Candidatus Chlorohelix allophototropha: one gene and its partner. The protein of the gene in region 1 binds, or shares a complex with, the protein of each later gene. Links are inferred from orthologs where the notes say so. Each region holds a gene or a part of one and is shown on either strand. Other genes may lie near its edges. The genes, in order: OZ401_RS12625 and OZ401_RS05005.

Region 1 (15,192 bases):
ATGAGGTTCTAATAACAATAGCCATTTGGTATGTAGTACTTTTAGATTGCTGCTATTGTGTTTTCCTCATCTGGGTCTACTATATCATTTAAACATTACGGATTCCATTACGATTATTTCACACATAAAGTTTATTTAGCAACTATTTATATCAAACAGTAACCAAGGGGATATACGCCGCTACACGAGTACCCCGACCCGGTGTACTGGCTATTTCCAACCTGCCGTTTAACATTTCGGTGCGCTGCCCCATACTGTGAATACCCAGTGATTTCTGCTGTTTCTCACCTTCTAGCTTGCGAATATCGAAGCCATTACCGTCATCTTCTACGCTCAGGGTTACAGCTTGTTCACCCAGATCAAGCGATATATTAACGTGTAAGGCATGGGCGTGAATTGCCACATTGCTTAGGGCTTCTTGAATGATACGGAAAACAGCTACTTCAAACTGGTTGGGCAAACGACGCTCCACCCCACTGCTTACCAGATTAACTTCAATTTTATTTTTCTCTTGGAAATCCTTAATATAGCGACGTAAGGTAGGCAACAAACCGAGATCATCCAGAATCATAGGGCGAAGTTGGAAGATAAAACCGCGCGTTTCTTGTAAAGTATCGTTCACCATAGATTTCAAGCCGGTTATTTCAGCTTTCGCCCGCGCAATGTCCGCTTCCATCCAACGTTCGCAAATTTCAGCACGTAACACTAGGTTGCTCATTGCCTGAGCGGGTCCATCATGCAACTGGCGGGATACGCGCAAACGCTCGTTTTCTTGCGCTTGAATAATCTTACCGACCATTTCCTGAGCTTCAACGCCCTGTACCCCACGCACATGGCTGGAAGTTTGTACAGCCTGACTTTTGGGACGCTGATTCAAAATCTGGTAAAGCTTGAAATTTTCTTGCTGTTGCTCTTTTAGATATTTCTGTCGCTCTCTGAGCAACTCGACTTCCTTACGCATAGAGTTGAGCCGTAGCTGCACCTCATGGTAGCTGTTATATAGCACCTTGATGTCTGGCAAGCTATAAGCATCCATGTTGGTTTCCATATCTTTTAAGCGCGCTGAAAGCTGTCCCTCTCTGGCGCCGAGCCTGTCAACCTCTGTCTGGTTCTGCCGGATTAGCATCTCAACCTCACTCAGACGTTTATTAAGCTCTTCTGCTCGGTTACGAGCTTCAATCATCAGTTCATCTAACTTTTGATCGATTTCCTCGGGATCTGGATTTGAACCAAGTGGGGACATACTCATTTGGGTGCCTCCATTAAGGTAGCTTTATTGGCAATTATTGCTCCAATGTGTAGCCATCATGATAGCACAAAGAGCAAGCACAAGCCATAATCAGGAAAAAAATCTGTAAGGACAGAAGTCCCTACAGATTAGCGATACAATATAGTTAAGGCTCAAATTAAGCCTTATCTTATGTAATTGCGATTGCGTGCTAAATCAACCCCTAGCAAACCAAGCAGCACATCGTATTTACTACCCGCATTTTCAGGATGGTACTCAAAGCGATTGCGCTCAAAGTATTGCACCTGCAAACCATTTTCTAGCAATGGCTCGCTTACGGGATAGCCAAATATATCTAGTCCACCACTTTTATTCCAGTATTCTAGGAAGCGACCGCTCAGGGTATGACCAGTTTTGTCAAAATAAATCAGATTGCCCGCAGATGAAACAGGCGCTATCGGCGGGAAATTCCGGTTTTTAACCGACTCACTCCCAAGCAAGCCCAGTAACACCACGTAAGCGGTTCCGGCGTTTTCAGGGTGTAATTCGAAGCGGTTACGCTGGAAATATTGCACTGTATAGAGTTTTCCATCAGTCTTACTGACCTCAAGGAACTCTTCGCTCAAAGGATAGCCAAAGACCTCTAAGCCACCACGCGAATCCCAGAACCGCTTGAATTCGCCTTTGAGAGTATGCCCTGTTTCAGAGAAATAACTTAGTTCATTGCTACTGGAAACCGGGGCTACTTTATTGAAATAGATCGATTGGCTGGCAAGTTGATCTGGTGGAGCAACTGTACCTTGCCCGGTAGGCGGTTGCGTCGAATTTGGTCCTACTGCGCCCGGACCGGCGATTACCTGACCGCTGGCAAAATCAAAGTTTACCGGCACTGCTGCATTGGAGCTACCATCTACCGTAATTGTGACAGGTCCTAGAATACGCGCTGCTTTAGGCAAAATTGCGCGTAAAGTGTAAACACCTGCGCCCAGATTATCGAAACGGTATCTCCCTGCCGAATCCGTATTTTTTACTTGCTGTCCCGGGTCCAGCGACATTACTACATCTGCCGGGTTAGCTCCTGCGACAAATCCGTAAACGAAAGAGTTCCGATTCGGAGTCAGATTGTTGTTTATAGCTGCCCTTACCGCAGCGCCCGCATTAACCAGACCATACCCTGTTCGGTCATCCCGACCCGGAGCATCAATGTCTGTAGCAGTGCCTTGCAGAATAGACTTTACCTGTTCAGCAGAAAGGTTAGGATTTACCTCCAACATCAGGCTGATAACACCAGCTACTATTGGAGCGGAAAAACTTGTACCATTTACAACTGTATAGTCGCCAGAGTCTCTGTTATGTCCAAACGCATCGTCGGTTAGGTAAGGGTTGCCTTTGTTAAACGCAGTACCAGGCCAGTTAATATTGGTGGTCAGGATGTTAGTTCCCGGAGCCGCAACGCTAACCCATGAGCCAAAGGAGGAAAATTTTGCCGCATTATTGTTTTCGTCGGTAGCAGCAACTGCGATTACGCCATCGTATGCTGCCGGATATTCTGCCACACCGTTAGCCGCATTACCGGAAGCCGCTACAATTATCGCCCCTTTGCTCTGAGCATATTTTATCGACTCAGCCATTGCCTTGGAGTAGTTTGGTCCGCCGAGGCTCAAATTGATTATGCGTGCGCCTGCATCAGCAGCCTGAGTTATACCTTCAGCTAACCACGAGTCGGCACATTCGCCGTTCCAGTTACAGGCACGTACTGATAAAAGTCCGGTAGAGGATGTACCAGTTTTAGTCTCGTCCCCAGGAAAATTAATGTTAGCAGAAGCAGGATAATTCCAGTTAACCCCCACCATTCCATAGCTATAGTTACGTTTATAAACCCGCATTTTTACTATAGTCACTTTAGGTGGGGTTGTAGTTGGATCTGTAACAATCGGAACATCATCTACTTCGCTATAATCATTATTCGGGTTAGCAGCAATAATACCAGCAACAGCCGTACCATGACCGTTATAATCGGTAGTACATTCCGGAGTATTAGGTTTCCAACGAGGAGAACCACAATCCGGTACGGTGCTGATACCCTGCGCGTAATAGACCCTACCTCTAAGATCCCAAACACCATCACCGCCATATAATCCCAAAACCGTACAACCGGCGTTTTGTTGATCTTGCCCTTGCCCTGACGAAGGGTAAGGAGAAGGTTGGGGTAGATAGCAAGGATCAGATTCTACAATACCTTTTGGAAGCGGCGCCGCCGGACCATTTGGTGATCTTAAAGGAGTAGTAGAACTGGTTGTAGTATCGCCGTTTGGTACAAAAGAACTGTATAAATCCCATTCACCAGAATCGAGAGTTAGGCTACGATTATTGCGAATGCCAGTATCTACCACCGCAATAACAACACCCTGCCGAGGAGTATAGGCATTAGTAGCAGAGCCGTAAACCTGTTCCCACGCATCCGGCAAATTTATCCGCTTTAGATAATCCTGTCTGCCTTGAGTGTAAAAGCTATCCGCAGGTTCTCTAGAAATATGCCTGATATAGTTAGGTTCAGCATACTCTACTGCCGGATTAAGGCTAAAGGCAGTAACCAAGGTTTTAACATCGGCGCCGGGTGCAGAAAGAACGCTTATGCGCGGTAGCGATGCTAACCCTATCACATTGGTCAGACCTAAATTTTTATAGTATGCAATATCGGTATTACCGGACAGATAAGCAACCGCAAGATTTTGAAATTGCCCAACGGACGTATCTTTGAATTTTACTATTACTTCGCCTTGACGGTATTCAGCGCCATCAGGGATTACGGTTGCTGCGGGTGTTTCATCTTGCGAGGGTGCGCCCAACGCAGTCGGTACAATGAAAAGCTGCAAAAGCAGTACAATTGCCAGCCAATGATAAGCAAAATGGGCGCGGCTGGTGAAAAATCGGTTTGGTCGCCTCATGAATTGGTTCTCCTGATTCCGACCCCATACGGTCAAAAGCCCGTTGAGTTTTGACTAGAGCTTAGTCGCACGCCATATAGCATGGGCTGTGTGGAGTTGTGAGCCAAACAGAAACGTCTAGAGGCATGGCAAGCCGTACCTCTACTTGTCATAACAACTTGTCATAACTTAATCTACCATCAAATCGGGGATTCTGCAAGTAGTATTTAAAGAAATTTGGTCGAATCGAAAGGATTAATAGCCCGGTCCCAACAAACCCTGAGTTCGCGCATAGTCCCGCGCTACCAAAGCGCCAAGAACATCAAGACTTTCTGAAGAAAGTTCAGGATGAAGTTCGAGAATCTGCTTTTCAAAATATTGCACTACCCTGCCACCATCATTAAAAGGCTCGCTGATGGGTAAACCCAAAGTAATCCAGTTCCCATTATCTTGCCAGTATTTAAGAAATGAACCGCGTAGAGTGTGACCCGTTTCTTTCCAGTAAAATACCTGAGAATTGGCTAGTTCTACCGCGGTTGGTTCGGGTACTTTGTTGAAAGCCGGATTGTTTTTTACCTTTTCAGAGTATTCCACTCCCAACCGACGCACCTGTACAGCAAAGGGAGTTCCTGCAAACTCAGGATGAAATTCGCAAACCACTCGCTCGAAATATTGCACCTGCATACCGTTTTCGATAAAGGATTCGCTTATCGGATAGCCGAGACCCAATAAACCGCCGTTATTCTCCCAGAATTGCCGGAAGGGCTTGCCGATGGAATGCCCTGTATCGTCGAAATAAAGTGTATCTCCACCGGGAGCGCTATCCAAAGAAACGAAAGCGCCAAACTTTACCCCGCTCGAAAGTAGCTTGGCGGAGGGTGAAAAATCGAAGGCAAAGTTCTTCGTATTATTTCCATTGCCCGTAATCTGAAAGCTGAAATTTTGGAGCGGGTAAGTTTTATTGGGTAAACCGTATTTGCTGGAAGCGGCAGTGAGGCGATAATTTCCGGGTGGTAAATTTGAAAAGGCAAGACTGCCATCAGCGAAAGGAACTCTAGTGTCACCTGGCGTTAGAGTCACAACCACATCACGCGGATTAGGAATGCCCGATACTTTTATTAGAGCTTGCCCACGTTTGGAAGCGACCGGATCGCCTTTTTGTGCCGCCAGAACGGCGCGATAGGCGTTCAATCTGCCAAAACCGAGGCGCGTATCATAATAAATCGGTGTAATTGGGGTAGCAGTTGTAGAAAATACAGGCGCTATAGTACGTTGGGTAATCGTAACCGGAACGGTAGCCGTTGCAGTATCGGTATCGGAGAAAGGAGCCACCGCAGCGGGAGTGGTAAAACCAACTGAAGGGGTCAAGGCAGTGGTGGATGTTGGAGAAATTGCTGTAGTAGGGGTCTGTACTATGGGAGCGCCCGGATAATCGGCAGTAGCCTCCAAAATATTTCGCACTTGTGAGGGTGTCAGGCTAGGATTAACCGAAAGCATAAGCGCAACTGTACCTGAACCATAGGGTGCGGAAAAACTTGTGCCTTTATCAAATCCGAAAACCGAAGCGTTTGGTTGCGACCATGTCAGGCTAAATATGCTGGTGCCCGGCGCTACTAGAGATATTTCAGGACCGCTATTGCTAAAAGGTGCTACACCGTCAAACTGATTGCTCGCCCCAATAGCAATTACCTCATCAAAAGAAGCGGGATATTGCGGTACCGAATTACCCTCGTTACCGGCAGCGCCGATCAACACCACTCCTTGGTTATATGCCTTCAACACCGCTTCGTAAACTGCTTCCGAACGTTCCGGCGCACCCAAACTCAGATTGATAATATTGGCATGCCGTTCAGTAGCATAGTTAATACCCATTGCCACTACCGCATTGGAAGTCTGCAGCCGTGAGTTGAGGACTTTAATCGGTAATATACGCGCACCCCATGCTATTCCGGCAATCCCATAATTGTTATCGCCCCTAGCAGCAGCTACACCCGCTACGAAAGTGCCATGCCCTGCATCATCAATTGTTGAAATGGTTGGGGGCGTGACTATAAAATTCAAACCCCCTACCACCTTACCTTCGAGGTCTTGGTGTAGCGCAGCTACTCCGCTATCAACCACTGCAATGAGAATATCTTCCGAACCGGTGGTAATATCCCAAGCAGAAGCTGCATCTATTTTAGCTAATCCCCACTGGTCGCCCCGTAAATAATAAGGATCGTTCGGCTCTCGAAAACCATAAACCGGATAATCGAGTTCTGCAAAACGCACTTGCGTACTTTGTTGCACCTCATACAGCATTGCCCATACATCAGCATTTAGATTAGCATTAAGTCGGTAAGTACCGTTTTCCGGGTCAATAGCATCGGCTGCCCACACCCCATACTTGCTAAAAACCTCGCGTAATTTTGGAACTCCTTCTATCAAGCTTGAATAGGGCAAACGCTGACCGATATAACTTGAATCGCCTTTAGTTTGAATGACGTTATAGCGCAATTCATTATAGAGAATACGCGCGGAGTCGGGCTGGAAAGAAGCAATAATTTCTCCCGGTATAGGTTGATGTTGGGTATTATCGAGTGACGTTTCTGAAACGCTTTGATTTGAAGGATAGGCTAGAAAATGAGGTAGGCAATTAAGGAGCAAACCCGCAAACAAAACAAAAATAAGCCAGTAACCGGCTACACGAAGAAAAGTGGAATATCCGTTACGGGTTTTCATCTAATATCTATATCTCCGCCAACGATTCGCTTGCACGGTTTTTGGAGGGTTCTTGCTTATAGTAAATATTATAGGCGGGAAATTCCGGGTTACTATCTCAAAAAGCCAGATTTCATAATTAGACAATCGGGACTAGACTCAGTTATACACGCTTTAGTAAAAGTATGCAAGCATGTCACAATCTAGAAAAAAAGAGCCTTCCCCAAATAATCCCTAATCGTACCCATTTTCTACCTATAGGAAAGCCATTAATTTCACTAGAAAACACTTGTACCTGAATTGCATGGTTTAAACCAGCATGCTATAATCCCATCGCACATTGTTCAGCATATCACGAATTTAAGCTGACTTTGTATCCTCCAACAAGGATAATATGCTCAAGTCCACTTCTACACGTCCGTAGAAGTCTAAAACCGATAAAATCGAATAATAGAAAAAAACAAGGCTAACCCGGTATGAGTTTAGAAGATTTCAACTTGGCGTATCTCTCCACTGCTATCTTTCTGGTAGTAATAACAATCATGGGTATGACATTGTTATTGCTCGGTTTTCTTATCAGACCAAACAAACCAAATTCCCGCAAAACTATTCCTTACGAAAGTGGTGTGCCGCCTGTCGGTCACGCTCGCGAACGTTACTCAGTGCGCTTCTATATCATAGCAATGCTGTTCGTGTTGTTCGACATAGAAGCAGTGTTCCTTTATCCGTGGGCGATTAACTTTGATGGCTTTGTACGCCGGGGTGATGGATTGTTCGTACTGATAGAAATGGGTATCTTCATCTTTGTAATCTTGCTGGGTTATGCCTATGCTTGGTTGAAAGGAGCCTTGGATTGGGTCTTCTAAACGAAAAGTTAAACGATAACTTTGTAACCACCACTGTAGATGCTCTGCTCAACTGGGGTCACCAAAACTCGCTCTGGCCGGTTTTGTTTGGTACAGCTTGCTGCGGTATCGAAATGATGGCGCACGCAAACAGCCGCTTTGATATCTTGGAACGCTGGGGAATGCTCTTCCGCTTCTCCCCGCGTCAATCAGACATGATGATGGTCGCCGGCACAGTAACCAAAAAAATGGCACCTGTGATCAAGACCGTTTACGACCAAATGGCAGAGCCAAAATGGGTAATGGCAGTTGGTAGTTGTGCAATTAGTGGCAACATCTATAACAGTTACAGCACATTACAGGGAGTGGATCGCATCATTCCGGTAGATGTTTATGTACCGGGTTGCCCACCCATCCCTGAAGCCTTTGCTTATGGCATTGACGAGTTGCGCAAGAAAATAGCCAAAGAAAGACGTATTCGCAAACCGCTGCCGATTTTGAAGCAGGATGGCAACGAGTTTGAACGTACATGGGATACTTCTGAAGTCAACCGTCCCGGTCATATTGCTTTACCGAGTGCCGCCGATTATATGCAGTTCATCGACGAAGAAATCAGTAGCCCTCCTACCCTGTTAAAGTAGAGGCTACCCTGAATAAACTTGTGGCAAAAGTCAGATATCAAGGCTATATGGTTGCTTGCAAGCTTGTAACAAGCAGTCACTTACAAAGCAATCTTGGATTCTTGAAATCTGACTTTTGATGATGTTTGAAAACAGGAAGAAAGAGTTAAAACGCAAATGAAGGAAAGCCTTCAGGTAGTTGCACAGAAGTTACAGGAAAAATTTGGCGATAAGGTCTTGGCTATAACCGAATTTCGCGATGAGGTTACTGTCCGCGTAAAGAAAACAGCCTGGTTCGAAGTTCACCAGTTCTTGCGGGATGACCCAGATTGCGCCTTCGATATGATGATTGACGAAACCGCTGCCGATTACCCGTTAAGGGATGAGCGCTTCGATGTTATTAGCCATTTGCTTTCCATACCCAAACGTCACCGTTTCCGGGTAAAAGCCAGCACCAGCGAGAACATCCCTAGCCTTTGCGCTGTCTGGAAAACTGCCAACTGGTTGGAACGCGAAACCTACGATATGTTCGGAATTATTTATGACGGACACCCCGATTTGCGCCGTATTTTGATGGCTGAAGATTGGGAAGGCTTCCCGTTGCGCAAGGATTACCCGACCGAGGGATACGATATTTAATCGAGGGCTTATTTAACCCTTGCTTTTCTAAATAAATGACGAGGTTCTTATGCAGAATGTGGTGAACCCTGTAGGCGGGGATAATTTACAAGAAAAAGGCGATCGGCGAATGCGCCTCAGCATTGGTCCGCATCACCCCAGCACCCACGGTGTGCTTCAGGTGATTGTAGACCTTGAGGGCGAAACGATAGTACGCTGCGACCCTGTTCCCGGTTACCTGCATCGCGGCACTGAAAAACTGGCGGAAAATAAATATTATTCCCAGATTCTTCCGCTCACCGACCGCCTTGATTACATGTCCCCTTTTAATAACAACCTAGCTTACACCATGGCAGTGGAAAAACTGGTTGGGGTTGAAGTGCCTGAAAGAGCGCAATGGATTAGAGTGATTCTAAGCGAATTGCAGCGCATCGCCAGTCACTTAATTTGGTTCGGCACCCACGTAATGGACATTGGGGCAATTACCCCCTTCCTGTGGGCTACCCGTGACCGCGAAACCATAATGGATATTTTCGAGATGTGCAGCGGTGCGCGCCTGACCGTCAGCTATACCCGTATCGGTGGCTTGATGTCAGATGTGCCTCCCGGCTTCAATGAGAAAGTACATGAATTTACCGAGCTTTTCCATAAAGCCCTAAAAGACTATCACAAGGTAGTCACCAAAAACCCTATTTTTATGTCTCGTACTCAGGGCGTAGGGGTTGTTACGGCGGAAGAAGCCATTCAGTATGGGTTTACCGGTCCAAGTTTGCGTGGTAGCGGAGTCGAGTGGGACTTGCGCAAGCACGAACCCTATATGTACTACGATCAATTGGATTTCGAAATTCCACTCGGCGCTACCGGGGACAGCTACGACCGCTATCTGGTACGTATGGAAGAAATGGAACAGTCCAATCGCATAATCCAGCAGGCGTTGGCGAAATTACCTTCGAAAGGTTCTGTCAAAGCAGATGACCCTAAGATAGTATTGCCCGATAAAGAACTCTCAATGACTCGTGCCGAAGAAATGCAACGCCACTTCTATCAGGTCATCCACGGGTTCCCTACCCCTGTAGGTGAATGCTATTTTGGTTTGGAAGGTCCTAAAGGAGAATTGGGTTTCTATATTATCAGCGATGGGTCTCCGCGCCCTTACCGACTGAAAATTCGCGCTCCCAGTTACGTTAATTTGCAGGCACTTCCGCTAATGACCGAAGGTCGTATGATAGCGGATCTTATTACCTGCATAGGAACGATAGACATCGTTCTAGGTGAAGTTGATCGGTAATGCCATGATTCGGTTGCCGTTACAGTAGCAACCATTGACTTATAAGTATAATCTGCTCACTACAGGAAAACAAAGCTCATGTTTTCACTCGCATTATTTGATGTTGTAAATGCAACAGCGGCAAAGGTAAATGCCCCAGAGGAACCTGTAATCTGGTTTCTCCAAACCTTCGTGACCCTGTTCATTATTATGAACGTTGTATTGGTAATCATGGCATACCAGACTTGGGCAGAACGCAAAGTAATGGCGCTCTCCCAGCAACGTCTTGGTCCAATGCGCACAGGTCCTATCGGTTTGTTACAGCCTATTGCCGATGCCGTCAAACTGCTGAACAAAGAATACATCGTGCCGAGAGATGCCGACAAAACGTTGTTTTTCTTTGCTCCGATAATCGGCTTTATTCCGGCAGTCGCTGCTTTTGCGGTAATACCGTGGGGCGATGCTACCAGCGAGGGGTTGTTGGGTGGTTGGTTACGCCCGATAATTGCCAACCTCAATATGGGCATCCTCTACCTGCTAGCGCTTAGTTCAATCGGCGTGTACGGTATCGTAATGTCCGGTTACACCAGCGGTAACAAATACGCGACACTTGGGAGTATCCGCTCATCGGCGCAGGTGGTTAGCTATGAACTGACATTGGGTCTGGGCTTAATGGGTACGCTAATAATGGCAGGCTCACTAAACCTGAACGATGTGGTGTTAGCACAGAAGAACACGATGTGGTATATCATTCCACAGTTCTTCGGCTTCGTTGTTTACGCCATCAGCGGTATCGCCGAAACCAACCGCAACCCCTTTGACTTACCGGAAGCCGAATCGGAACTTGTAGCCGGTTATCACCTTGAATACGGCGCAATGCATTTCGGGATGGTCTACCTAGGTGAGTATATCAACATGAACGTGATAGCAGCTACGGTAGCAACCCTATACTTAGGTGGTTGGGCAGCGCCTGCTTCATTCCTTGAGTTCATTCCCGGTCCTATCTGGTTATTCCTGAAATTTGGTCTCTTCCTATTCCTGTACTACTGGATTCGGGTTACTTTGCCACGTTTCCGGTACGACCAGTTGATGGGTTTCTGCTGGAAAGTATTGTTCCCAATTGCGCTTGCTAACGTAGCAATTACCGCAATCTTTAAATATTTAGGTATAACCTTCGGTTGGTGGGGATAAAGTACAGTTTTGAGGTTCAAGTGTTAAATTTCTCAAAACTTTCTGATAGAGGAGTGGTCTAGATGATAAAGGAAATAGCGCAAGGTCTGGGTTTGACGCTCCGGCACTTCTTTAAGAAGAACGTGACGTTGCAATACCCCAAGGAAATGAGAAATTTCCACCCGCGCTTCAGAGGCGCAGTCGGTATGGTGCGCGATCAAGATACAGGCAAAGAACGTTGCGTTGGTTGTGGTTTGTGTGCCGCCGCTTGTCCGGCAAACTGCCTCACGGTAGTACCCGGCACTGATGATGTGGGTCTCCGCAATGCAAAAATATATCTCTATGATATGAGTCGCTGCGTTTTCTGCGCAATGTGTGTGGAAGTTTGCCCAGAATTGGCGCTGGTTATGACGCATGAATTTGAATTGTCGGTTTACGACCGCAGCCAACTTATCCTTGATGCAGAAGCGATGTTGCGGCTTTCCGATCGCGAAAAAGAACGCAGCGGAGAGGCTATTGAAGAACCCGGTTTCCCGGCTGTTACAAATGCGCCTTCTACCTTCCTCAAGCACAACCAGCTTGATCCGCGTATCCAACGTGGCAAGTTTCAGAGTCACCAACCAGCGCTTGGAACTTTACCGCACGGCTACCCGATGAAATACGAAGACTATCTTAAGAAAATACGTGAAGGTAAACCATTGGCGCAAGGCACCCTGCCTCCCAACCTTCAGGAAATCCAAAATAAGTATCTACCGGAAGACTCCAGAGTACCTATGCCCAAATTCGTGGAGAATCAGGCAGATACCGCCGCCGAAGTACGAACCAACCTGCTGACCGTAGGTGATGTCAATAAAGTGGAAAAACACAAGTATTATGACGAAGACGGTCAGGGCGACAAAAAACGCGTTGAGCTTGGCAAGGGCGAGTGGACTGACAAGAAATAAGGATTAGAACAATGTTTGGATTGCCGCTTGAGCAAATTATATTTCTGGTATTATCGGGACTTTCGATTGTCTGCTCACTAGGTCTGGTAATTTTCAAAGACCCGGTGCATTCTGCCGTTTCCCTAGTACTTACCTTCTTCAACGTAGCGGGTATATACATCCTGATGGGCGCCGAGTTTATGGCGGCGCTGCAAGTTCTGGTGTATAGCGGCGCTATTCTGGTTTTGTTCGTCTTTGTGATGATGCTGTTACAACTCCGCCCCGGGCCGGTGCTGAATCCGTTTCGCTTTTTCCAGAGCCGCCTAGCTCCGGTAATCGCCTTAGCGTTTCTGGCTGAAGTTTTGCTCATAGTTTTTGCCAGCAACTACTATAATAACGGCGGGAAAATTACAGACTCCGCCAATATCCAAGCAGCAAACATGGCGAAAAACATCAGCTACGTGGTTTCTAGCAAAGTGCCGATGACCGATACGCAAGGCAACAGCGTGGTCAAGAGCAATGAGGGCTGGTTTGCCGAACCTAACAGCGTCGGGCATACCGCGTTGCTAGGTAAAGAACTTTACAGCAAGTTTATTCTGCCTTTTGAAATTTGTTCCTTAATCTTGCTGGTAGCTGCCATTGGCTCAATCGTAATCGGCAGACGTGGACTTGAGCGCGATCGCAAAGAGTTTCGTTCAGTTGGTATCAGCCTTGGTGGTGTGGCAGGACCCGGTTCGGCACAAGAATTTGAATACGAAAAAGAGCTTAAAATGCTCGGTATGAACGAACTTGATAAAGAGCGCAAGCTTACTTTGAAAAAATAATGTGAGAGGCTGAGTTGCCTTTCGCTTGTGGCGTATGCTCGCTACGCCATAAAGTATCACTAGTACAAAACAAAGAGAAGATTAGATGATACCGACAGCTTGGTTTTTGATTTTAAGTGGAGTTTTATTCTCGATAGGGCTTACGGGCGTACTTATGCGCCGGAATGTTCTGGTTATTTTTATGTGCGTTGAATTGATGATGAACGCCGTGAATATCACCTTCGTAGCATTTGCCCGTAGCTTTACTAAGGGAATTAATTTGGCCGGTGACAATTTTGTGGTTTTTGTAGTAACGGTTGCAGCTGCCGAAGCTGCCGTAGGGCTGGCTATCATAGTAAGCCTTGCTACTAAGCAAAGTTCGGTAGATGCAGACTCAATAGGTATGCTCAAAGACTAATAATTTTACCCTTTTTGAGGGCGTGATTCGCAACACGCTTTTCTGAAACGTGTGGGGAGTAATTCTCAAGAATGACTGCAAAAGACGTAGAGAGCATTCTCTGGCTCGTCCCTATCATACCGCTAGTCGCCAGCTTCATAAATGCCTTTATTAGCCTTGCATTTTTGGCTTCTCGGAAAAAATCCGATTTGACGGCAGGGCAGCGATTTGCGCGGGGCTTAACGGGAGTTATCGGGATTACAGCGATTATCTCTTCCCTGACCATCTCGATAATCTTGCTCGTCTTCCTGCAAGGCTCGAGTGAACATCTGGTAAGCGTTAAAGAAATCTTCATTTGGATACCCAGTGGTGATGATTTCCAAATTAGATTTGGTCTGATGCTAGACCCGCTAACCTCGGTAATGACGGTGGTAGTTACCACTATCAGTCTGATGGTACATATCTTCAGCACAGGCTATATGAAGAACGAAGACGGCTTCCACCGCTTCTACACCTACCTGCCATTCTTTACCTTCAGTATGTTGTTGCTGGTAATGTGCAACAACTTCCTGTGGTTGTATGTAGGCTGGGAGTTAGTGGGCTTGAGCAGCTACCTGTTGATCGGTTTTTGGTTCGCCAAAAAATACGATTGGGGTCGCATGCTTCCTTCTTCCGCCAACGTCAAAGCCTTTGTGGTCAACCGCATCGGTGACTTTGGGTTCGGTCTGGGCGTAATGTGGTTGTTCGTAATTATGCTACCACACGGTGAAGGAATCCCGCTCTTTGACCGTCTGAACTACGAGAACGTCTTTAAAGTCTTTGAAGAAGGTCTAGTAGATGGCAAAGTAGTATTTCTCGTAAGCATTCTATTGTTTATGGGCGCTATGGGTAAATCGGCACAAATACCGTTGCATGTGTGGTTGCCAGACGCAATGGCTGGTCCTACTCCCGTTTCAGCCCTCATCCACGCCGCAACAATGGTGACCGCCGGTGTATATCTGGTAGGACGGATCAACCCCATCATCGTGCGCTCGGAAGAAGCCATCGCGGTAGTGGCAGTCATCGGTATCCTGACAGCCTTCTTCGGAAGCACCGTAGGTACTACCCAGAAAGATATTAAAGCGGTTATGGCTTACTCAACTGTAAGCCAGTTGGGTTACATGTTCTTTGCTTTGGGCGTGTACGGTTGGGTAGCGGCTTTCTTCCATCTTATGACACACGCTTTCTTCAAAGGTTTGCTCTTCCTCGGCTGTGGCGCAGTCATACACAGCAACGAAGACACCATCAAGGAAATGTTTGAAGAAATTCATCATAATGCTGAAGAATGGGCGAAGAAGAAGTATCCTGATGATCCGGCAAAAGCAGCCGAATATGCCTTCGAGTTATTCGAAGCGGCTGAAAACGCCATCGAATACGGCGTTGACCCCAACAGCGATGATCGCCTAATGCGTGACGGTTTAGACCCGCAGGATATGGACTATATGGGCAACTACTTCAAGCAAATGCCCGTTGTTGCCATCAGCATGACCTTTGGCGCTGCTGCTCTTGCCGGTGTACCGTTAACCGCCGGTTTCTGGAGCAAGGACGAAATTCTAGGTACTGCCGCCCTGCAAGGGCAATGGTGGATTTACTTAATCGGTCTTTTCTCCGCTCTGTTAACCGCCTTCTATAGCTTCAGAATGATCTTCTCGGTT
Region 2 (15,201 bases), 1.7 Mb from region 1 along the record:
GGGAACTGGGTGGCTAATGCCTCACAAGCTACGCCAATTACTATTTTGGGCGCATCGGTAAACTCGGTTAATGTCCAATTGCCGTTGGGAGTAGGGCTGGATGTGCTTGTGCAAACTCCCGATATAGGAGGAACTAATAAACCTTATGGTACGGTGGAGGTGCGGGTGCTGGATACCAGCCAAGCCCAGCCCTACCCGATTATTGCTTCAACCCTGACCGGTATTAATGATGGTATTGCCAGCTTCCGCTCGTTGCCAGCGGGTACTTATGGTCTGCTAGTATTACCACCGGGTAATGGCGCTCCTAAATTTATTCCCAATGTGACATTGAGTTCAGGTATTGTTACGCAAACTATAATAGTTGAGCGCGCCGCATTTATCACGGGTGTATTAAGCGATAGCGATATACCCCACTATGATTTCGGCACGGTATCTTCTCCAAATATTACAATACAAGCTTATGATATCAACAGCAACCTAACGGAAATTACTCTACAACTTACCAGCTTGATCCACAACATTGATGATAGTTATACTTATGTTGCGAAACTGGTGGGCGGAAATTACAAATTGAAATTTACTGTTACACCGACAATTACAAAAACTTATTTACCGCAATGGTATAGCCTTAAATATAATCGTGATATTGGTGGCGCAGATTTGCTTTCGGTTAGTCCTGACCTGAGCTATAACAACATCAACGCTTCTTTCTCTTCGGGCGGTGCATTCAGGGTGCGGGTGTTAAATGCAGATGATAATAATAATGCGCCGCTTCCGGGCGTGACGCTGAATCTTTACTCTACCAATACTCTCCCTAGCACGCCTATAGACTTAGGCGGAGATAATCTATCAAATAGTGACGGCTATGTAACACACAAGCCGCTTCCAGCCGGAAGTTACTATTTAGGTTTTAGTTATCCAAACAAACAGACGATATTTTACTCAAATAAGATCACAATTACGGATGCTAGTAGCCAACCGATTACCACCGGGAAATATACTGATTTGACGGTAAAAATGTCGTCGCCGCTTACTATCACCGGAATTATTACCTTCCCCACGACTATTCCGGCAGGTGGTCAAATCGTAGTAAAAGCATGGCAATTCGATACTTCTGAATATGTGGGTAAAGTTATAGTACCTATAGCTAGTTCTACTATTACAAAATCCTATACCCTGAACGTGCCGGCTGCCCAATATAAAATCGAGTTCGACTATTATTCAGTTGCTTCTAACCTTCAGCCAACCCAAATCGGCTATTATCATTTAGTAAACAGTTTTTCAAATGCTGATCCGGTACCGCTACCACCAGCGGTTGTGCCCACCGTTCCGAGCACTATCACTGGTATTGATCATATTTTCACAACAATACCCTGTACCATTGATGGCTATACGCTTGGAACACCTACTACTAACACTGTAAATATCAATTTTCATACCACTTGTCCTGATACCAGCAGCCGTGTGACATGGACTGCTGTACCGGGGAGTACTGGGCTAGTTTTCGTTGGTCCATCGGGTGTTCTGGATCACAGTGTAACTATTACTGGTACTGGCTCTAACTTTTTACAGCCAAATACAACCTATTATTTAAAATTATACAGCACTCCGGTTACCCCTACGAGCGAAATTTCGTATCCTAGTGAGATTGTGGCACGTACTGCGGCAGACGGCAAGGCATGGTATTTTGCTGTCGGTAATACCCAGAACTCAGCTGTCAATAAAACCGATGAAGTGTTGCACATTTTGAACACTTCGGGCAATGATGGCAACCCGGCGGCGGTTGCTACCGGATTGATTTCGATTTATGGTACGAACGGTTTGTTAAGTTCGCAACCATTTACCGTCCAACCGCATAGCCGCAGCGATATTAGCGTCAACGGAATTGTAGCCGGAACCGAGCATTCTACAGTGGTTACGGTTACTTCCGGTAGTCCACCAGTAGCGGTAGAGCGTTCGATATATACCAACCGAAGCTTGTTAACCGGCTCTTCGGCTAACGGCGGCTATACCATAGCGGGCGCAACTGCACCGAGTAACACTTGGTATTTCCCGGAGGCGAATAAGACAAGCGATCAGTATTTTACGATTTTTAATCCGAATGTAATAACGGGTTGTTTTAGCATAAGATATTACAATGATGGTAGTGGCGGTTTGGGTCGTTCTATATCAGCGAAAACGATACCGCCAAATTCGCGCTTGCGCTTCTCCATACAGGATCTAACTTACGGAACATCTGCGGCTGTTACTTCGCTTTTTGGGGTTGTTATAGTGGCAGACAATTCTATTGGCTGTGGCGCTGCTAAGCAATTACCCTTGGTGGTGGAACAAGAATTGTATTCTTCCACTATCACCAATAATGGCGCTCGCAAAGGGGTTGGCGGCATGTTTGGCTTGAATACGCCGCAAACCAACTGGAACTTTGCCGATGGTATGAATGGGGCGGTGGATTATGAAACCTACTCTTTCCTTAACAATAACATCTCTCCGGTTGTAATCACGCTCACCTACCAGCTTGAAAGCACATTATCACCTGTGGTAACAACAACATCAATCCCGGCAGGGGCGCATTTGGCTTTTCAGATGAAGAATCCTAATCTAAACCAGCCGGGCAGGCTTTATGGCTTTAGCGTGCAGATACGAGCCAGTTCCAAAATTGTGGTAGGGCGTTATGCAACCTATATGTTATTGCCATTGCAAGGCTGGGACGGTATTATTGCAGAACCGGGTAACAGCCTAACTGCTACACGTTGGTTGTTTGCAGGGGGTGATACTCTTCAGAATCCCGGTAGTAAGGTGTCGAGCCTGAGCTATATAATTGCAAACACTAATTCGTCGCAGGCAGCGAACGTAACATTGACCTACTATGATTCAAGCGGGTCAACCACCGTTAAAACACTAACAGTGGGCGCAAACCAGCGTGTTGCGGTAAATGCCGCTTCTACCGCAGGCACACAAGCGGGCATTGGCGCGGGTAAGAGTATTGTGGCGGTGCAAGTGGACTCGGATATCTCGATTTCAGCAGAACGCATCTTTTATTGGTACTATAACGGTTGGGTGGGCGGTAACGTTAGCTTCGGCTATATCCCGCCCGGATTTTAAAGGTGATTTCAGGCAAGGGGCTTAAGCCCCTTGTCTCTAAGCTAGATTAGTTTTTACTGTTTCCCTCGAAAAAATTGCTTGATTGAGCTTTAACCCGAAATTAGACCAAAACTTTAACAGATAAGAGGAGTTGTCTGAAATGTCGAATAACGACTCACCGTTGGATTCTTCCAAGCCCAATCTGGAGCAGGTGCTAAGTCTGGTACAGAATTTGCAGCTTGCGATGGATAAACAGCGCGCTGAGTTTACGGCTCAGAAAAATGAGCTTGAAGCTAAAATCAATAAGCTGGAGAACGCCCTACAAGAGAAGCACAGCGAGCAAGAAGTGGCGGTAGTAGAAGCGCGTACCAGTCGCCGCAAAATGCTCAGACGTTTGGGGGCAGCGGCGGCAGGCGTTGCTGTAGCCAGCGCGGCTACCCTTTCACAGACGGCTAGTCCCGCGTATGCGTATGGGGCTTTGAATTTTCAATCAGATGCCACTTCAGGTGATGGCACTTTCGCTACCCCTAACAAGTCGAATGCTCCAACTTATTGGACTGTGGTTAACGCCAGTAGTACACCGGGTACGGCTGTGCCTGTACTGGATATTACTAATGCAACCACCACTGGCACCCTTTTAGATGGCGTTAAGGTTACGGTTGCGAGTGGTGTGGCGCTTAACGGTGCATCCACCAATGACGTGGCAATTAGCGGTACAACTCAAGGTACTTCCAAAGCGGCAGTGCAGGGGCTAATCGGTAGCACTCCTACCATTAATAACAATTTGCTTTCAAATACCGGGGCTGTGACAGGTTCTTCGGGTAGTGCCAGCGCAAGTTCGCACGGGGTGGCGGGTTTCAGTGGCAGCACCGGTGCGGCAGGTGTGTTCGGCGCATCCGAAGGTGGACCGGGAGTTTTAGGGATTAGCTCTGCCACTTATGGTGGTCAATTTAGAACTTTTTCTTCAACCAGTTCTCAGCTATATGTACAGCCACATCCTACTGTAACAGGTGTGCCATCTTGGTCTGGAATTCCGGGAGAAATGTTTGTTGACCATACCGGGGTTTTCTATATACGTACTAGTGGGGGCTGGGCTTTGATGTCTCAAGTAACGCAGTCGCTGGGACCGCAACTCACCTTACTTCCAGCACCGGTGCGCGTATTTGACTCGGCGGCTGGGGTTGGTATGTCTACTGCCGGGCAGGTACCCGGTTTCAACACGGTTGTGCCTACTGATTCAAGTATAGTACCTTATACTAAGACCTTTGAAACTCGCACCGTAGGAGTAAACGGTCCAGCTACAGGGGTTCCAACCAGCGCCACCGCTATATTCGGGGTAATTTCGATATATTATTTTTATGCAGGAGCCTTATTTGGTTATGTTACGCTGTGGCCCACTGGTGCGTCTTACCCGAAGGCAGATGCGACTCGTGGGGTGGTAACTATCGGTAGTTCGCCAAATAATGTGGTCACCTCTTTCTTTCTCAATAAAATTAATACCAGTACCGGGCAACTGAATGTAGCCACACAACGCGATTGCAATATTATTGTGGATTGCTACGGCTATTACTCCTAGATTTTGGTAGGCGCGTGGGTCGGTGTAAAACCGACCTTTTTTTATTTCCCCGTCCGCACTTAAGGGTACATATCCCGCCTAATCGCCGTAGCCGGGATTGACATAGAGTAGTAACAGGGGTTATGTTATCGCTCTAAGAACTGGAGGTTATTTATGAATCAGGGAGACAGCATGAAGATAGGGCGGAGACGATTTCTACAAATGGCAGCAATGGTTATCACTGTTGGAGGATTTTTGGAGGCATGCAGTGATGAACCGACTGCTAACACTGCAAATCCTACCACTACTTCGGCGGGTCGCTCCGATACAATTCCGGCTGTCCGTTCCGGTACAGTTCCCATGCCTACCTCTACTCCTACTGCTCCTGAAAAACCCGAAGATATAGCGGGGAATTTTCTCAAAGCTTGGGAAGAACAGCGCTACGAGGATATGTACGCGCTACTTTCGGTTTCAGCGCGTGGCTTTATTGAGCGTGATAAATTTGTTGCCCGCTATACCAATATTGCAGCAGAGGCAACTCTTTCCAATTTACAGACAAAGTTGGGTAGCGCAAAGCCTCCCGCCACTCCGAATGACCCTTATGGGTTTAATTTCACGGCAAACTTTAAAACTATCCGAGCAGGGGATTTCACTCAGCAAAATACCTTGCGATTGGTGCAGGATAATAACCGTTGGCGAATAGACTGGCAACCCACCAATATTTTTTCAGGGTTGGCAACCGGAAATCTGGTACGCATGATACCTTTGAATCCTACACGCGGGACAATTTCTGATCGTTCGCTGCAACCGCTGGCAAAAGCCGGAGTCTATTACACGGTTTTTGTTGTTCCCGGTAAAATCGATAATGAGCAACAATTGCTGGATACTTTGAGCCAGAGTCTTACGATGGATAAGAACGTCATAAAGGATTTGTACAAGAACGGGCAACCGGATTGGCGAATGGATATAAAACGGTTGCCGGGCAGTACGCCGCAAGCTACCCTGAATACTTTGCAGGCTATCAAGGGGGTGGGCATAGCTGAGACAGAAGATCGGGTATATCCGGCTGCTACTACCGCTGCCCAAACGTTGGGCTATCTTTCGGCGGTTAACGCGGAGGAGTTGAAAACGCTGGCAGCTAAAGGTTATCGCGAAGATGACCAGATCGGACGGGCGGGAGTTGAGGCGTGGGCTGAAGAGTTGCTTGCAGGCGATAAGGGCGGCAAGCTGACCATTATCACACCGGACGGTGGTATTTCCGAGAAACTGGCGGAGAAAGCATCGGTTGACGGTTCTAATTTGGTGCTAAATCTTGACCTGACTATTCAAAAGAACGCCGAGCGGATTTTGGGCGACAAGATGGGTAGCATAGTGGTGCTGGATGTAAACGACGGCTCTACGTTGGCGCTTGCTTGCAACCCCCGCTATGATCCGAATGGGTTTATTCTAGGGTTGAGCGGTAGCCAGTTTAAAGCGCTGAATGATGACCCGCGCCATCCTTTCCAAAATCGTCCGGTTACAGGCTTGCTTCCTCCCGGTTCAACCTTCAAGGTTATTACGATGGCGGCGGCGTTGGAAAGACTTGGGATGAAGCCCGATGACCGTTTTACCTGCACCGGACATTGGACGGGGTTGGGAGAGCAATTTGCCAAAGATTGTTATCTTAAAACCGGGCATGGCAACATTACCCTTTATCAAGGGTTGGTACAATCGTGTGATGTAGTATTTTACGAGCTTGGCAAAAAGCTGGATGAAACCGACCCACTGTTATTACCAGCAGTAACCAAAGGTTTTGGGTTAGGTTCTTCCACCGGGTTGGTAGGCTTGACCGATGCGCCCGGACAGGTTCCAGACCCACAATGGAAAAAGGACAACCTCCAACAAGCTTGGGTGCGGGGCGATGCGGTAAATTTGGGCATTGGGCAGGGCTATTTGCTGGTTACACCGCTTCATATGGCAGCTTTGTATGCCGCTATCGGTAACGGTGGGCAAATCCCGGTGCCTCGTTTGGTAGCGCGTAGCGAGAAAGGCGCGAATCCCCAAACCTACGCCGCTAAAGTTAAGCAGAAATTGCCCATTTCGTCTGCTAACCTCGATATAATTCGCCGCGCCTTGGCGGATGTGACAATATCCGGTACCGGGGCGCAAGCTTTTGCCGGTTCGCGTATTAGGGTGGCAGGCAAAACCGGTACGGCAGAAAGCGGTAAGGAGACACCCCACGCTTGGTTCTGTTGTTATGCGCCCGCCGATAAACCTAAATATGCGGTGGTGATTGCATTGGAAGAGGCAGGTTTTGGCAATGAAAAAGCTGCCCCCTTAGCGCGTCAGCTAATTGACACCCTGACGTTTTAGGTAATCAGAACTTACGCTTTGACTGAAACAAGGGGCTTGAAAACCCCTTGCTCAAAATTATAGGCGAAAGCTCTAAGCACTATTTAAGCTGATAAATTATATTGCCGCTATTATCTACCGAAACATTATAGGCTTTGAGCGGTCGGTTAGCAGGTCGGCGCAAAACAGCCCCGGTATTGGGGTCAAAGCGCGCCCCATGGCAAGGACACTCCAAATACTGTTGGTTTGGGTAGTAAGTGACCTCACAACCCTCATGAGTACAAATACTGGAAAAAGCTTTTACCGAGCCATTGCTATTATGAATAACGATAGCTCGGTCACCGGTATCGGGCGTTATGAATTTCAAAGAACCTCCCACAGGCAAACTGGCTATAGCCCCTAACACTTTACCGTTTATCGGCGCGCTGGTATTAGCTACAGCGGTTGTCTTTGTCGCGTTTGCGGGTGTAGAAGTGGTTGCGGTGAATTGCCCTTGAGCGGTGGTGGTTACAGGTTGTGGATTATTGGCAAATGGATTGGTGACAGGCGTGGAAGTAATAATCGGGCTAGTCTCAATCGGAACGCTCTGTGTTGTCGAGTTGGCATTGCGATTTGAAACTGAATTAAACCAAGCTACTCCGGTTAAGCTTCCGGCGACAAGAGTCCCACCCGCAACTGCTAGAAAGTGCCGCCGCGCCTGCGTTCTGACCAGTTCAGGGTTGGGTGGATGTACTACTGCGCGCTTACCCTGTTTCAGTATCTCCTGACGTTTGCGCTCATTAAGCCATAGCTGTATTTGTCCATCAAGACTCCATACGGGATGTGCCCCTGCTAATGCCAAGACCAGCCAGCCCATCGCATAGGGTAAGTCCGAGGCAAGGAAAAAGGGAGTTACATTCCAGGTAGTACTTACCCACAAAGTCAGGCTAATAACCATGCCGAAGAAGGCGGCTGTGCGACTGAACAAACCCACTAACGTACCAAGACCGATAGCAAGCTCACCTGCCAGCATCATAACGCCGAACAAGGTGGCGTTGGGTACTGCTACTGAGGTCAAGAACCCACCGATGGGCGAATTCTGAGCGAACCCGGTAAGCTGGTTGCCAATATATCCCGAAGCGTTAGGGTTTAAGAAATCTAGATCGAATAATTTATCTATACCGGCGTAGAGAAAGGATATCGATAGGAATAGGCGGAGAGGCAGAACGGCGGCGCTGGCTGAGATAACCGGGGGGGTTATCGGAGCAGGCGCAGGTTTAGTTCGCTGCGGTTCTCGTTCTTTAAGTTTCGGTTGCAAGAGTTACCTCATTTCATACAATACTGCTTTTAATTCTTCTGCTAATTGTAATGAAGAAAATCTTTACAAATGTTAGATATTAGTAAAGTAAGTTGTAAGAAATGCTTAAAAATTGGCGTTTATTGTTTTCCTGACCGAAATGTATAACAAGAGGAAACTCAAATAAGCCTTTTGTACCTTGTCATTATGGCAATAGGTTAGTATAGTAAGAATGAAAAGAGTGATAAAATTTACTTTTCTAATGTTACGAGGATCGTATATGAGGCAGAAAAAACTAACAATTATTCTTGTAGGCTTGCTGATATTGGCGTTGGTTAATTTACCTTATATTATTGCTTTTTTTCGACGTAAGAAATATACGGAACGCATAGAGATACCAAGCCCGCCCTATTATCCAGAAGACCAATCCGGCGTATATTATACTTCCGGTGAGGTCAAGATGATTGGTCATAAAAAATAGTTAGATCTGAGCGTGGTGGACAAAAAGTTCGACCCACGCTCTTTTTTGTTTTAACCCTTTCGCCCCTGTTCGATTGCCTGTAAAAGTTCTTCGGGTTGTTGCGAACCGAGCAGAATCTTTTTACCGTTCAACAGTTCCAACATTACTCCCCGATTGCCAGTGACGTTATAGGCAATGCTGCCCTTGCCAAGACGTATTCCCCAACCACCATACTCGCGTAGCGGATGATACTGGCGCAACTGTGCCGCTGCCAGTTCGTCAAATTGGACTTGCCGAAACCTAAATTGCAAAGAGGTAAAGCGATAATAGATACCATCCCCACGCACTTCTACTATCAGACGGTTTGACAGGAAGAAGTAGGGGAAAGCAATTCCAAATACAAGCCATAAAGCTACCAGTATGAAATCGGGTGCAGGTTTGTTGCCCAATTTGATGCCCAATACCAGTTGTACAAATGCCATTATCCACATCATTGCAGCAATTGAGCATAATAATAACCAAATCCACCATTGCATGAAGCGTTGCACCTCACGGAATTTTAAGGGATTATCCCCAGTTTTAGTATTGCTCACCATTTCATTTTGCTCCACAAAAATTTCTTAGTCTCGCTATTATCTATTATAACCCTAAAAGTAAATATAAAATCCTTAACAGATGGGGTTATCAACTGAAATACAAGCTGCAATATTGCGAATTTTGTAACTTGTGTATATAATAGTGCGAATACAAAAGCAGTTCACTGGAGATATTCCAAAAATTTACACTAAATTTATTATTGGCTTCAGCGCAGACGCCTATACTCTAGGAGTATTAACCTATTCAGGTTTGCAGGTGGCGCTTTTGCACAATAATCAAATAACAAATTGCATATAGTGGCTGCCCGTAAGATAATATGCCACTGTATTAAATTATATTGGGCTGAAAATTTTATAGATAGGTATTTGAAATGTCTGAGCAAATAACGCTCACTATTGACGGCAAAACGGTGTCTGCTGCCAAAGGCGCAACTATTTGGCAAGCTGCTAAAGATGCTGGAATCTTTGTCCCTATATATTGCTACCATCCGAAAATGCCTCCTTTGGGCGCATGCCGAATTTGTATGGTGGAAGTTGAGAAGATGCCCAAACCGATGGCTGCTTGTACTACGCAGGTGTCGGAGGGAATGGTGGTTCACACTGAAAGTAAACTTGCCAGCGATGCCCGTTCCGGTGTGATGGAATTTTTACTGATCAACCACCCGTTGGACTGCCCAATTTGCGACAAGGGCGGGGAATGCGATTTACAGAATTACGCGGTTGAATTTGGGCAGGGAACCGGGCGCTTCCACGAGCACAAACGCCACCTTGATAAGGCGGTTGAACTTGGACCTACCATTGTGCTGGATCGCGAACGCTGTATCATGTGCCAACGTTGCGCTCGTTTTTCGCAACTAATTGTTCAGGATGAAGGCTTGATTATTGCGGAACGCGGGGCGAAAGCCGAAATTTCTACCGTTCCCGGCAAAGCCTACGATTCACAATTTTCGGGCAACACCGTTGAGATGTGCCCGGTGGGGGCGCTTACCGCGCGTACCTATCGCTTTAAAGCCCGCCCGTGGGAATTGCGTCACTCTGCCAGCGTTTGTGCTCATTGCTCGGTCGGTTGCAATATCACCATTGATACTCGCCTCAGTCGCGAGGTGGTGCGCTTCATGAGTCGTGACAATGAAGCAGTTGATGATGGCTGGTTGTGTGATCGCGGGCGCTATGGCTACGGTTTTATCCACAACCGTGAGCGACTCAAATCTCCTCATGTGCGAAACGCCAACGGTAAACTGGAAGCAGTTACATGGCAACAGGCGTTTGATTACCTTGCCAAACGGTTGGGCGAGATTATCAAAGCAAATGGGGCACAATCAGTTGCGGTGCTACCCGGTTCTCATGCTACCAATGAGGAGATTTTCACCTTACAGCGTTTCGCCCTTGAAACTATCGGGACGGATAAGCTGGTTTATCGGGGTGGAAATTTCGGGAAATATGCAACTGCCGACCTTCCCCAATACTTGACCGCAACCATTGCCGGAATGGAAAAAGCTGCCGCAATTCTGGTGGTAGGGGCGGACATCAGCGCGCGACAGCCGATTCTCGAACTGCGCCTGAAAAAAGCCCATCGAAACGGCACTAAGTTGCTATTTCTGGGTGGAAACCCCGGCGCGTTAAGCCGCTATGCCACTAAAATTGAGACAGTCGAAACTGGGAAACTGGCGCAGACGGTGGAGCAATTATTACGCAAGCCGAATTCGGATATAATGTCCACTCTCAAGGCGGCAGGTGAGGTGGCAATCTGGTTTGATGAAGCCGACACCCTTGCTCCCGGTAACGAAAAGCTGTTTGAGATGCTGGTACAACTAGCACAAGCAACCGGAAGTTTTGGCAAACCCGGAGTTGGTTTGGGGGCGCTTTCTCAGGATAACAACAGTGTGGGCGCGCGCAATATCTCCGCTGTTGCCAAAAGCAGCCTGAGCTATAGCGGGTTTCTAAGGGGCGAAGGCAATTTGAAAGCCGCGATGGTGATGGGTACAAACCCCCTTACTGATATAGCGCTATACGGTGGCAAGGCAGAAAGCCTGACAGGTCTTGAACTATTGGTAGTGCAGGAAATGTTTATGAGTGAGACGGCACAATTGGCGCATGTGGTTTTACCGGTTGCCAGTTTTGCTGAAATCGAAGGCACTTTTACCAATTTGGAAGGGCGTGTGCAGAAAATAGAGCCTGCCATCCCGCCCATCACTGGTACTGCGCCCAATATAGCGATAATATACGAAATGTCATCACGTTTGGGTAAAGCACTCCCTGCGTTGAGTATTGCGGATATTTTTAGCGAGATTACAAAGACAATCCCTGCCTTTGCCGGCTTAACTTATGAGGCGCTTGGCGAGCAGGGCATAATTAGCGGGCGGGCTGAACTCGCTTCCAAATCCTTGTAGCAGGGAGACCTGAATGAGTTGGACTGATTTTCTGCAATTTGTGATAAAAGCCTTTATTCTTACAGCCGTGTTGTTGGGTGCGTTTGCTTATATGACCTTGTTTGAGCGCAAGGCAATAGCACGCATGCAGAACCGCTACGGACCAAACCGGGTAGGTCCATTTGGTACGCTACAGCCGATTGCAGACGGGGTGAAGCTGGCATTTAAAGAACACATCGTTCCAAAAAAAGCGCAACGCCCGCTCTATGATATTGCGCCTATGTTGTCGCTGATAGTGGCAATTACCGCTTATGCTGTGATACCGCTTGGTCCCGCATCGCTAGAAATATTCGGGGCAAAATTCTGGGTAGCCGATATTAACATTGGTATCCTGTTTATCCTCTCGATTTCTTCGCTGGCGGTGTACGGAATTACGCTGGGCGGTTGGAGTAGCGGCAATAAATATTCGCTGATGGGCGCTATCCGCTCGTCTGCGCAGATAATCAGCTATGAATTGAGCTTGGGCTTGAGTTTGCTAGGAGTTATAATCCTTGCTTCCTCGCTCCGCATGAATGACATTGTAGAATCACAAAAAACGGTCTGGTTTGTATTCCTGCAAATACCCGGTTTCATCATATACTGTATCGGGGCAGTGGCAGAAGTAAACCGCGCTCCCTTTGACCTACCGGAAGCGGAACAAGAACTGGTTGCAGGTTATCACACCGAATACGGTGGTATGCGCTTTGCGATGTATTTTGCGGCAGAATATATCAATATGGTCACGGTTAGCAGCATCGCCACCACAATGTTTCTAGGTGGTTGGCAACCCCCGCTATGGTTCTTGCCTGTCGAGTTGGGTCCACTATGGTTTGTGCTAAAAGTGCTGGTATTTCTCTTTGGATTTATATGGTTGCGCGCTACCTTACCGCGTTTGAAATATGATCGCTTGATGCAACTAGGCTGGAAATGGCTCTTGCCCTTGGGGGTTTTGAACCTTGTAATTACCAGCATAGTAGTGGCACTGGTTTCTTAAGCTATATAAGTTTTGGGCTATAACCTGAAACTCTCAAATAAAAGGTGTTGTAATGGCGAATCCGTTTAAAGTTACGGTTAATACCTTTAAAGGTATGGGTATTACCCTCAAGAATATCTTTCACAAGCCGCTTACGGTGCAGTATCCGGAACATATGCGCAAGTTACCGCCCCGCGAGCGCGGCAGACATGTGTTGCACCGCTATGAAAACGGTTTGGAACGGTGTATTGCCTGTATGCTTTGCAGCGGAACTTGCCCGGCAGATGCGATTTATATCGAACCGGAAGAAAATGATCCTACCCAACCGGTTTCGTTTGGCGAAAGGCATGCGCGAATTTTCCAGATAGATATGCTGCGCTGCATTTTCTGCGGTTATTGTCAGGCTGCTTGCCCAACCGGCGCTATAACTCTTGAAAGCAATAATTTACTGGTCAGCTACACTCGCGAAAAGATGCTTTATAACAAGGAAGATCTTATAGAGCCTAAAGGGACAGCCACTAGAGGCGCGGCGTTGGCGTGGGAACCTACTCCACCACCCGAAGCCAAGGCATTAATCCCTGATTTTGAAGGACTATTCGATGGCTGGCGCACCACGGCGGCAGCGGTTGGCAAGGGAAACCTTGTGCCGGAAGCGTCCGGTCAGGTAGATACTCCCAAGCCGCTACGCAAGGAAGCCCCACTCATTCCACCGGGTCAGGCTGTGCCAAAGAGCTTGCCGGGACAAAGGGAGGAAGAATAACTTAGAATGGAACAGGTCATTCTGTTATTGATGGGTGTTATAGCAGTTGGTTCCGCGTTGGGGGTAGTACTCATGCCGAACGCGATTTACAGCGCGATGATGTTGCTGTTAAACCTGTTGAGTCTGGCAACTCTTTTCTTGCTACTGCATGCCCAGTTTATGTTTGCGGCTCAACTGATTATATATGCGGGCGCGATTCTGGTATTATTCCTTTTCGTGGTAACACTGCTCAACCCGGAAGGTGAATATATTTTTAGAGACAAGCGGCGTATGCAACGTGCTGCCACTATCAGCTTTGGGCTGTTTCTAGGGGCAATGCTGGTGGGAGCGTTTCTGGCGGCTTTCAATAAGACACAGCCTGTTTTTGTGTCAACTGACGGCACAAACGGCTCGTTTGGCTCGGTGGAAGCCTTCGGTATAGACTTGTTCACCCGCTTTCTGTTGCCTTTTGAACTGACCTCGTTGGTGTTGTTGGTCGCGTTAATCGGCGCGGTGGTGCTTGGGAAAAGAAAGTAAATCCTGATGAGTGATGTAACATTCGGGCTGCTGATTAGTGCGGTAATTTTTGCGGTGGGGGCTATGGGCGTGTTGCTGCGCCGTAACCCCCTCGTACAGTTTATGTCTATCGAACTGATGCTGAACGCGGTAAATCTCGCGCTTATCAGTTTTTCTGCCAGCCTCGGCACCGAAGAAGGACATATTTTTGTGCTGATGGTGCTGACGGTGGCGGCGGCAGAAGCAGTAATCGGTTTGGGAATTATTGTGGGTTTGTTCCGCAAGCGCAACCGGATTGACGTGGATGATGTCCACTCGATGGATGGGTAAATAAGCGGCGCTTCTGGGAGGATTTTGTGGCTGAAGCTATCGGGTTGGTAGTACTGTTTCCCCTCTTGGGCTTTCTGGCGATTGCCCTGCTGGGAAATTCTTTAAGTGAAAAAGGGGCGGCATATCTGGCATGTGCGGCGGTGGGCTTTGCCTTTCTCGCGGCGCTGGCATCTATACCCGCCGTATATGACCCTAAAGATGTATTTTCATATACATGGACGCAAGCAGGAAACTGGAAATTCAGTTTTGGCTTGCTGGCAGACCCGCTCTCGGTCTTTATGTGTCTCATCGTGACCGGAGTCGGCTTCCTCATCCACCTCTATTCGATCGGTTATATGACCGGAGAACACGGCGAGCCGGAAGCGGATTATCGCCGTTTTTTCGCCTACATGAACCTATTCGTATTCTCGATGCTGTTGCTGGTAACAAGCAACAACTTTATTTTCCTGCTGGTAGGTTGGGCAGGGGTAGGTTTAAGCTCGTTTCTGCTCATCGGTTTCTACAAGGACAAGCCGAGTGCGGTTAAAGCAGCGCGCAAAGCGTTGGTGATGAATACTATCGGCGATGTGGGTTTGCTGCTGGGCATCTTCGTAATAATCCTTAATACCGGAGCGGCTACTTATTACAACGCTTTCCGGGGGGCGGAATTTGCCGCCGATGGAGGTTGGCGCGATATTGCGTCAATCCTGTTGCTGATTGCGGCAGTGGCGAAATCGGCACAATTGCCTTTGCATACATGGCTTCCCGATGCGATGGAAGGTCCAACCCCTGTTTCGGCTCTTATACACGCCGCAACTATGGTTACAGCCGGGGTTTATCTGATAACGCGGGCGCATCCCATCTTTGCCTACTCTGAGGTAGCGTTGATAGCTATACCCGTAATCGGGGCGGCATCAGCCGTGTATGCTGCCACTTGCGCTATCACCCAGACTGACA

The links.
Region 2: the proteins of OZ401_RS12625 (region 1) and OZ401_RS05005 are in contact, whole or in part, in a cryo-EM structure (PDB 7NYH), measured with the Escherichia coli proteins. The link is inferred for Candidatus Chlorohelix allophototropha from one-to-one orthologs.

The regions. Positions count from the first base shown.
Region 1 is NZ_CP128399.1:2,882,610-2,897,801, forward strand. The notes cover bases 6,240-9,026. They hold OZ401_RS12625 (NADH-quinone oxidoreductase subunit A), read left to right. Parts: upstream 6,240-7,331; coding sequence 7,332-7,721; downstream 7,722-9,026. Other genes in these bases: OZ401_RS12620 (S8 family serine peptidase), read right to left, coding at 6,240-6,876; OZ401_RS12635 (NADH-quinone oxidoreductase subunit C), read left to right, coding at 8,498-8,959. In the rest of the region: OZ401_RS12610 (sensor histidine kinase), read right to left, coding at 152-1,249; OZ401_RS12615 (S8 family peptidase), read right to left, coding at 1,414-4,176; more of OZ401_RS12620, read right to left, coding at 4,411-6,239; nuoD (NADH dehydrogenase (quinone) subunit D), read left to right, coding at 9,069-10,226; NADH-quinone oxidoreductase subunit NuoH, read left to right, coding at 10,305-11,396; OZ401_RS12650 (NuoI/complex I 23 kDa subunit family protein), read left to right, coding at 11,459-12,319; OZ401_RS12655 (NADH-quinone oxidoreductase subunit J family protein), read left to right, coding at 12,331-13,122; NADH-quinone oxidoreductase subunit NuoK, read left to right, coding at 13,208-13,519; OZ401_RS12665 (NADH-quinone oxidoreductase subunit L), read left to right, coding at 13,591-15,192. UniProt on the Escherichia coli protein: NDH-1 shuttles electrons from NADH, via FMN and iron-sulfur (Fe-S) centers, to quinones in the respiratory chain. The immediate electron acceptor for the enzyme in this species is believed to be ubiquinone.
Region 2 is NZ_CP128399.1:1,185,438-1,200,638, reverse strand. What follows is about bases 12,406-15,201. They hold OZ401_RS05005 (NADH-quinone oxidoreductase subunit J family protein), read left to right. Parts: upstream 12,406-13,446; coding sequence 13,447-13,956; downstream 13,957-15,201. Other genes in these bases: nuoL (NADH-quinone oxidoreductase subunit L), read left to right, coding at 14,292-15,201; nuoK (NADH-quinone oxidoreductase subunit NuoK), read left to right, coding at 13,963-14,265; OZ401_RS05010 (NuoI/complex I 23 kDa subunit family protein), read left to right, coding at 12,754-13,440; nuoH (NADH-quinone oxidoreductase subunit NuoH), read left to right, coding at 12,406-12,701. In the rest of the region: OZ401_RS05050 (hypothetical protein), read left to right, coding at 1-3,102; OZ401_RS05045 (coiled-coil domain-containing protein), read left to right, coding at 3,242-4,657; mrdA (penicillin-binding protein 2), read left to right, coding at 4,811-6,988; OZ401_RS05035 (TQO small subunit DoxD), read right to left, coding at 7,068-8,264; OZ401_RS05030 (hypothetical protein), read left to right, coding at 8,524-8,724; OZ401_RS05025 (DUF6141 family protein), read right to left, coding at 8,775-9,299; NADH-quinone oxidoreductase subunit NuoG, read left to right, coding at 9,671-11,689; more of nuoH, read left to right, coding at 11,703-12,405. UniProt on the Escherichia coli protein: NDH-1 shuttles electrons from NADH, via FMN and iron-sulfur (Fe-S) centers, to quinones in the respiratory chain. The immediate electron acceptor for the enzyme in this species is believed to be ubiquinone.